DNA from 2 places in the Clostridium sp. RTP31139st1_H3_RTP31139_211217 genome. Region 1 is predicted to be linked to the other one. Evidence: riboswitches for the same ligand, from Rfam matches in the RefSeq annotation. Region 1 holds a riboswitch; the other holds the start of a gene.
The links. A riboswitch is a leader RNA that binds a small molecule or an ion and turns the genes downstream of it on or off. The one in region 1 is predicted to bind glycine.
Positions count from the first base shown of each region.

Region 2: another riboswitch for glycine. It lies ahead of ABUA17_RS04050 (alanine/glycine:cation symporter family protein); the one in region 1 lies ahead of ABUA17_RS05765 (trimeric intracellular cation channel family protein).

Region 1 covers NZ_JBCOAB010000009.1:34,345-38,229, forward strand. The annotation lists gene ABUA17_RS05755 (prohibitin family protein) at 1-323, opposite strand, end outside; gene ABUA17_RS05760 (DUF8570 family protein) at 310-456, opposite strand; gene ABUA17_RS05765 (trimeric intracellular cation channel family protein) at 787-1,407, opposite strand; glycine riboswitch at 1,462-1,543, opposite strand; glycine riboswitch at 1,547-1,632, opposite strand; gene ABUA17_RS05770 (PIN domain-containing protein) at 1,665-2,090, opposite strand; gene ABUA17_RS05775 (hypothetical protein) at 2,314-3,507, shown strand; gene ABUA17_RS05780 (acetoacetate decarboxylase family protein) at 3,743-3,885, shown strand, end outside.
Region 2 covers NZ_JBCOAB010000006.1:19,928-23,812, forward strand. The annotation lists gene ABUA17_RS04045 (glycoside hydrolase family 73 protein) at 1-125, opposite strand, end outside; gene ABUA17_RS04050 (alanine/glycine:cation symporter family protein) at 362-1,768, opposite strand; glycine riboswitch at 2,075-2,166, opposite strand; glycine riboswitch at 2,167-2,240, opposite strand; gene leuA (2-isopropylmalate synthase) at 2,306-3,885, opposite strand, start outside.

The DNA of each region.
Region 1 (3,885 bases):
TAGCTAAACTCTAAATCGACATTAACGGTCTTCCCATCTGATGTTGGTATCATAAATGAATCATCATCTAAAGAACCTTCCTTTTTATCTCTTGAAAGATACGCCTGCTCAGTTGCTACTGAATATTGTGATACCTTTTGAAATGGTGAAACAATTCTTAAACCTTGAGTTAAAATGTTATCTTGAATACCACCTCTTAAATTATATACAACTCCAACATATCCTGGTTTTATTTTATGTGTTGACAGTGTTATTAATACTCCTCCCACTACCATTACTCCAGCAACTACTATTCCACCAACTATTTTATTACCTTTTTTCATTTTTTTCGTCCCCCTGCTCATTAAATATTTTTTCATAATATCTCCTAATAAATTCTCCTATTTTTTCAAAACAGGGTGAAATTATTACCCAAAGTAAAACTAATCCTATTATAATAATTAAAGCTAATACCATTTCCTCCCCCTAAAAATTTAAATATGTATTTTTTATCTTTTTATACATTTCTAAAAATTATTTAAAACATTTTCTATAATTGTATTATATAGTATTAATTAACTTATATCAAATTGTTATTTTTTTATTTTGAGCTCTTATAGACCATATAGTAGCATATTTGATCTTTAAATTAAATTAACACATATTTATACTATATTTACGTTCTATTTCATTTTCTAAGGTTATTTAATAAATATTATACAAAAAAGGTATGAGGATTTTCCTCATACCTTTACTTATTATTTTAATATTAGTCTTTTTATATTCTTTTATAAATTAAACTTTCACTTAACTCTCTAAGAATTCACTTTTTCTGCATACTACTGGTAAATTAATAGTCTTATAATAACTTACCATTCTTATAATTACTATTGCTATTAACGCAATAAATTGTGCTACATCTACTCCAATTAGTGGATAAATAAACCAAAGCAAAGTTACTCCTATAACTCCTGCAACACAATAAATATCATGTTTGAATATTTGTGGTTTTCTATTTGTTATAATATCTCTTAAAACACCACCACCAACTCCAGTTATACTAGCTGCAAATATGAATAACATATAATTATAATTACTACCAATAGCTTTAACTGCTGCAGATACGAAAAATGCTGCTAGTCCAATAGCATCTATAAAAACAAATAAATTCTTGTGCTTTAGCCTTCCTTTTAAAAGTATGGCAAATAAAGTTCCAGCAATAATAAAAGGAATTGTCATATAACTTGTAAAAAATACTGGTATTCCAACATTTGTAACAATATCTCTAAGTACGCCTCCACCCATTGCTGTAATTATTGCAATTATATATATTCCAAAAACGTCAAATTCCTCTTCAATTGCTACTATTGCTCCTGATACGGCAAAAGCAAAAACTCCTATATACTCTAAAATTGTTATGTAGTCCAAAAAAAATCCCCCTCATTTATTTTTACAATAGACTAATTATTAAAATAATTGCGCCTCTGTCTTTTTACCTGAAAGATTCTCCTACTACATTTAAGATTGCTTCGTCGGTGTCTTTTATACATTAGACTTTCCAGAGTTTTCTCAAAATTTGGTCCTTTTGCCTGAGAGTTTGCCGCACTTTCCCCTTCGGCTCTGTAACTGTACAGTATCTCCCAAATTTCTCAACGAAATACCTGTAAATTATAATATATCTATTATCACAGTTCAATATCTAAAATACTTTTAACTCTATTTTCACCTAAAATGTAATTAGCTATATTAAATAATTCCTTATCTTCTGTGATTAAAGTTAAACTTTCATCAGTATAACAAGCACATATTTGTAATAAATCATTTTTTGATAAATTATTATTTTCAAATCTTCCTTTTATTTCGTAATCATATATCATAAAGAACCCACTCAGATAACTATTTTTAACTTCAATACTACAGGGTAAAAGCTTACAAAACCTTTCACTTAAAATTTCTTGCCTTCTATATATCTTTTTCTCTTTAATTGAAAGTTCTTCTAATACTTCTTTTAATATAACAACTTTATTTTTCTCTATCAATTTTCCTAAAAGCATTGAATTATCATTCCAAAGCTTAATAACAATATTAGTATCTAATAAATATTTTCCCATTTTCAATTCTCCTCTTTATTATCTCAATTATTATATAAATTCTTTTTCATTGATTAAAGTTCTATACATTAAAACTAAAAGGTCCTTATCTAATACTATTCTTAATATAACATATAATAAAATATTTTACTTTAATTTATAAATTTACTTTTATTTCACAATATTTATCCTAATAAAATAAGTTGTTAATGTAATTTTTTAAATCCATAAGGAGGATATTATTTTGCCTGAACTATTTACACAACCAATTTTTATAGATAATGAAGGTTTTAAACTTGATGAAGCTGGTTCATTAATTGCTGGGGTTCATATAGATGCAGATAAAGCTTATTCAGAACTTCCTGATTTACTACAAAAATTTATCAATACTCAAAATGAAGAAGTTTGGTCAGAAATCGAAAAGAAAATTGATTATATATATAGTGGTATCTTTATTATGCTAAATTATTTAGATGAAGAAACAAATTTTATGTGTAAACTGCAAGAGGAAGTTAAAAAAAATAAAATTTTACTATTTAAACCCAATATAATGTCTCCTGATTGTATATCTGGTTATAATCACGGTGCAGGTTCAGCCTATTCACTTGCAACAAAATGGCCTATGGTTGCTGCAATTATGCGTTGGTTTCATGATAATGGTAATATAAATTATTCTCAAATGGGATTAATTGAAGGTTGTAATGATTTAATTGCTTCAATATGCAACAAAACCTTTAGTTCACAAATTAATAAGATAATTACTAACGAAGGAATATTAGAAGGCAGAGTTGAAGGTTTAGTTGATGGTGAAATTAAAACTTTTGATGGTGGTTGGGGATTTTATTATGTACGTAAATATTTATCATCACATTGTTCACAAGATGAATCTGATAATCCAATGAATGGATACGAAGAAAGCTGCAACGGCATACTCCTTGCCCCTGGTGAAGCCAAGAATAAACTAATGATTTATGATATTAATACGCTTCAGGAAGTTCCTTCTAGAAAAAGTATTTTTCTTGAAAAATTCTCACTTGCTTTCAAGCTAAGTCAACAAGAAAATCAAGAAAAAGATTTATTTTATAATAAAATGATATATGGCAAAGGCTATTGGCCAAGCTTTAAAACCGTAGAATATTTATATAATATGACATATGTATATGGAGGCCAATCTTTAAAATCAATTTCCCTTTCTTCACCATATGGATGTTTATTTCAATATTGTGATATAGTAAAAAATTCTGGTAATTATACCAAAAATCCCTCAACTGCTCTATCAGATTACTTCAAGGATTTAAATTCTGGAGAAAAACCTTTACCTTTTACCTTCTTTGTCCCTCATGGCTTTGGAAAACTAAACGGAATTAAAGTTCCTAATACCATTGAAACAAATGATCCAAAACTAATATTTACAGCTCATTTTAAAGAAATATGGTAAAAATTTCACTAATAAGTATTTAAACTATCACTATAATTTATTGGAACTGTAAACTAAAAACATACAGCTCCAATAAATTATAAAGTATCTACTATTGCCAACATACTATAAATGAAATTTATGTAAAATTCACTAATATTAACTCTATTATTTATAAAGAATTTCTTATGTAACATTTTGTAATCATAAGTCATAATATGTATAATAAAAATTTATTAAATAGGGGTGAAGTTTTATGTCTAAAAAATGTAGTTTTATTAAAACTCCAGATGATTTAAAAGCAATAAATAAAGGTTTATCTAAAATAACTACTCATGGAACAGAAACTTTAAATTTGTTTTGGAACACAGATATAAAAATATTAGAAAAAATATTACC
Region 2 (3,885 bases), on a different contig from region 1:
GTACTAAATATAGTTACAATCATCAATGAAGATAAAATAATTATCATAGCAAATTTATAAAGCATAGTTTTCTTATCAGATAAAACATAACTATTTAAACCTCTGTATTTAATATTACTTTTCATCTTAAACTCTCCTATAATTTTAAAATACTCTTTAGTGGCTTCACTTTTCCATCTATATTTTAAAGCTACACCTTTGGATATTTATAAATCATATTTACCTCCTATACTTTATTTTACCTTTTTAAGTATATTTTTATTACTAAAGTAACCATAATTTTAAAAATACATATATAATAAAAAAATCTGTTATAGGCTAAATTTATAATCTAAAACCTATAACAGATTCAACTTTTTCATTATTCTATTTCATAAACTTTCTCTAAAGCATTACTTTGTTCCCTCTTAAATTCTTGAAAAAACTCATTAGTTTCATTTATTACTACATTTCTTAATCCAATTAATCCAACTAAATTAGGTAATGCCATCAATCCATTTACTATATCAGCTATTATAAATACTAAATCTAGTGATAAGAATGGACCTACTGCTACAAAAACAATAAATATTATCTTATAAAATATAATGCCCTTTACACCTGTTAAATATTGAATACATCTTTCTCCATAATAATTCCATCCTATTATAGTAGTAAATGCAAAGAAAATTAATCCTATATTTACTATATACTTTCCTATAACTGCAAATGGTAATCCTTGTTGAAATGCAAATGTAGTCATTTCAGCACCCTCAAGACCACTGTTAAAGCTTCCTGTTAATACAATTGCAAGACCTGTCATAGTACATATTATTATTGTGTCAATAAATGTACCCGTCATTGAAATTAAACCTTGCTTAACTGGTGATTTTGTTTTAGCCGCAGCAGCTGCTATTGGTGCACTACCAAGACCTGCTTCATTTGAAAACACGCCTCTTCCAACACCTCTTTGAATGGCTAAAGCTACAGTAATACCTGCTGTACCACCTAATGCTGCCTTTGGATTAAATGCACTATTTATTATTAACATTATTGCTGAAGGTATTTCTTTTAAATTAAATCCTAATACTAATAATGCACCTAATATATATAATATAGCCATTGATGGTACAATCTTTTCAGCAACATTTGATATTCTTTTTATACCACCTAAAGTTACTAATGCAACTAATACAGTTACTATAATAGCAGTACACCATAAAGGAATATTAAAAGATATTAATGCTGCTTTAGATATAGAATTTACTTGTCCAAATGTACCTATTCCAAGAAGTGCTACCCCTACGCCAAACACAGCAAACATTTTAGCTAAAAATTTATTACCAAGACCTTTTTCTATATAATACATAGGTCCACCTGACATTTGTCCATTTTCATCTACTTCCCTATATTTTATAGCTAAAACTCCTTCTGCATATTTAGTTGCCATTCCAAAAAATGCAGCAATCCACATCCAAAATAAAGCTCCTGGTCCCCCTGCTGCAATAGCCGTTGCTACACCAACGATGTTTCCTGTCCCTATTGTAGCTGATAAAGCAGTACATAATGCCGCAAAACTTGATACATCACCTTTTGCCTCTTCATCACCTTCTTCATTATCTTTAACAAATAAATATTTAAGTGCTAGTGGTAATTTAAATACTTGTATTAACTTTAATTTAAAAGTAAAGTATATTCCTGTTCCTACTAATAATATTAGCAAAGGTGGCCCCCATACTATCCCATCAATACTATTTAATACTTTTTCAACTCCATTTAAAAATTCCATAAAAAAATCCTCCTTAAAATTATAAATTTATAGGAGGAGATTAGAGTTAGTTTTTAGTTAAGAGTTTTTAGTTAGGCGCTAAGGTAAAATTCAGGTAACCTGAATTTTTTAATATAAAGTGAATTTCTAATATTAAGATTAAATTTTTATGCAATCTTAATATTAGAATTCGTTATCTAAATCTTATTCCTTGTTATCCCTAACCTAAAAATTGGTTGTAAATTACTATCCATAAGATAAAACTAATAAACTCAATAATGAGTTTAAACCTTAACTACTAACTATTAACTATTAACTTTTAACTAATCTTAATCCCCTGTCCTTTTACCTGAGAGTTTCAGTTTAACTTTAAATTAAACCTTGCTCCTTCGGTGCTCTTATGAGTCTCTCCAGAGGCTCGTCCAGTAACGGTCCTAATACCTGAAAGATTTACTTCTTCGGTGGATCTAAATCGCTCTCCCATTACCTTCAACCGAACATATTAACTTATAAAGCTTATTATATACATAAATTTCAAATCAATCAATATAAAAATTTTTATTTACTTCCATACAATCTATTTAAAGCACTTATTATAGACTTTATTGAAGCTCTCGTAATATTACTATCAACTCCAACACCAAATGTCTTTTTGTTAGTATCATTTCTACTCATATAAACATATGCTGCTGCTTCAGCTTCAGAACCTGTACTCAATGCATGTTCCTTATAATCAATTATACTAACATCTATTAATTTACTATTAGATAATGCTTTACCTAATGAATCTATTGGTCCATTACCTATACCTTCTATTTCACGTTCTTCTCCTTTATAATTAATAACAGCATTTACTTTCGTTGTTTTCTCTGTATCACTATTGATATCTGATATAGAAATACTTATTAATTTAAAAGGTTCCTGTAAAGATAAATACTGCTCTTTAAATGCATCCATAATTTCGTTTGGCTGAACTTCACCTTTTTTCTCAGAAATTTTTTGTACCACTTCTGCAAATTCCTGTTGCATTGATTTAGGTAATTTAAATCCAAAACAATAATCCATTACAAATGCAACTCCACCTTTACCTGATTGACTATTAATTCTAACTAATGGTTCATATTCTCTTCCAAGATCACTTGGATCAACAGGCAAATATGGTACTTGCCATATTTTTGAGCCTCTTTCTTCATATTTCTTCATCCCTTTATTTATTGCATCTTGATGTGAACCTGAAAATGCAGTAAATACTAAATTTCCTGCATAAGGATGTCTAACCGGTACTGGTATTTTTACACATCTTTCATAAATCTCAATTATATCATTTATATTTTCAAGATTTAACATTGGATTAACTCCATGTGAAAACATATTATATGCAACCGTTAATATATCTACATTACCTGTTCTTTCTCCATTACCAAATAATGTTCCTTCAACTCTATCTGCTCCTGCTAATAAAGCTAACTCAGCATCAGCAACACCTGTACCTCTATCATTATGCGGATGAACACTAACAATAATTCTATCTCTATTCTTAAAATTTTGACACATATATTCTATTTGATCAGCAAATACATTTGGTGTATCCATTTGTACTGTTGATGGTAAATTTATAATAATCTTATTTTCACTAGTTGCACCCCAAGCATCAGCAACTGCATCACAAACTTCTAATGCATATTCTACTTCTGTTCCAGTAAAACTTTCAGGTGAATATTCTAAAAATATTTTCCCCTCAAAATCAGAAGTATATTTTTTTACAAGCTTTGTCCCCTCAACTGCAATATTCTTTATTTCTTCTTTACTCATATTGAATACTACATCTCTTTGTAAAACTGAAGTTGAATTATATATATGAACTATAGCTTGTTTTACTCCTTGTAAAGCTTCAAAAGTTCTTTCTATTAAATGTGGCCTTGCCTGAGTTAATACTTGTACTACTACATCATCAGGAATACAATTATCCTCTACTAATCTTCTTAAAAAATCAAATTCAATCTGAGATGATGAAGGGAAACCAACTTCAATTTCTTTAAACCCCAATTTAACTAACATATTAAAGAATTCTACTTTTTCATCTATATTCATTGGATTTATAAGAGCTTGATTTCCATCTCTTAAATCAACACTACACC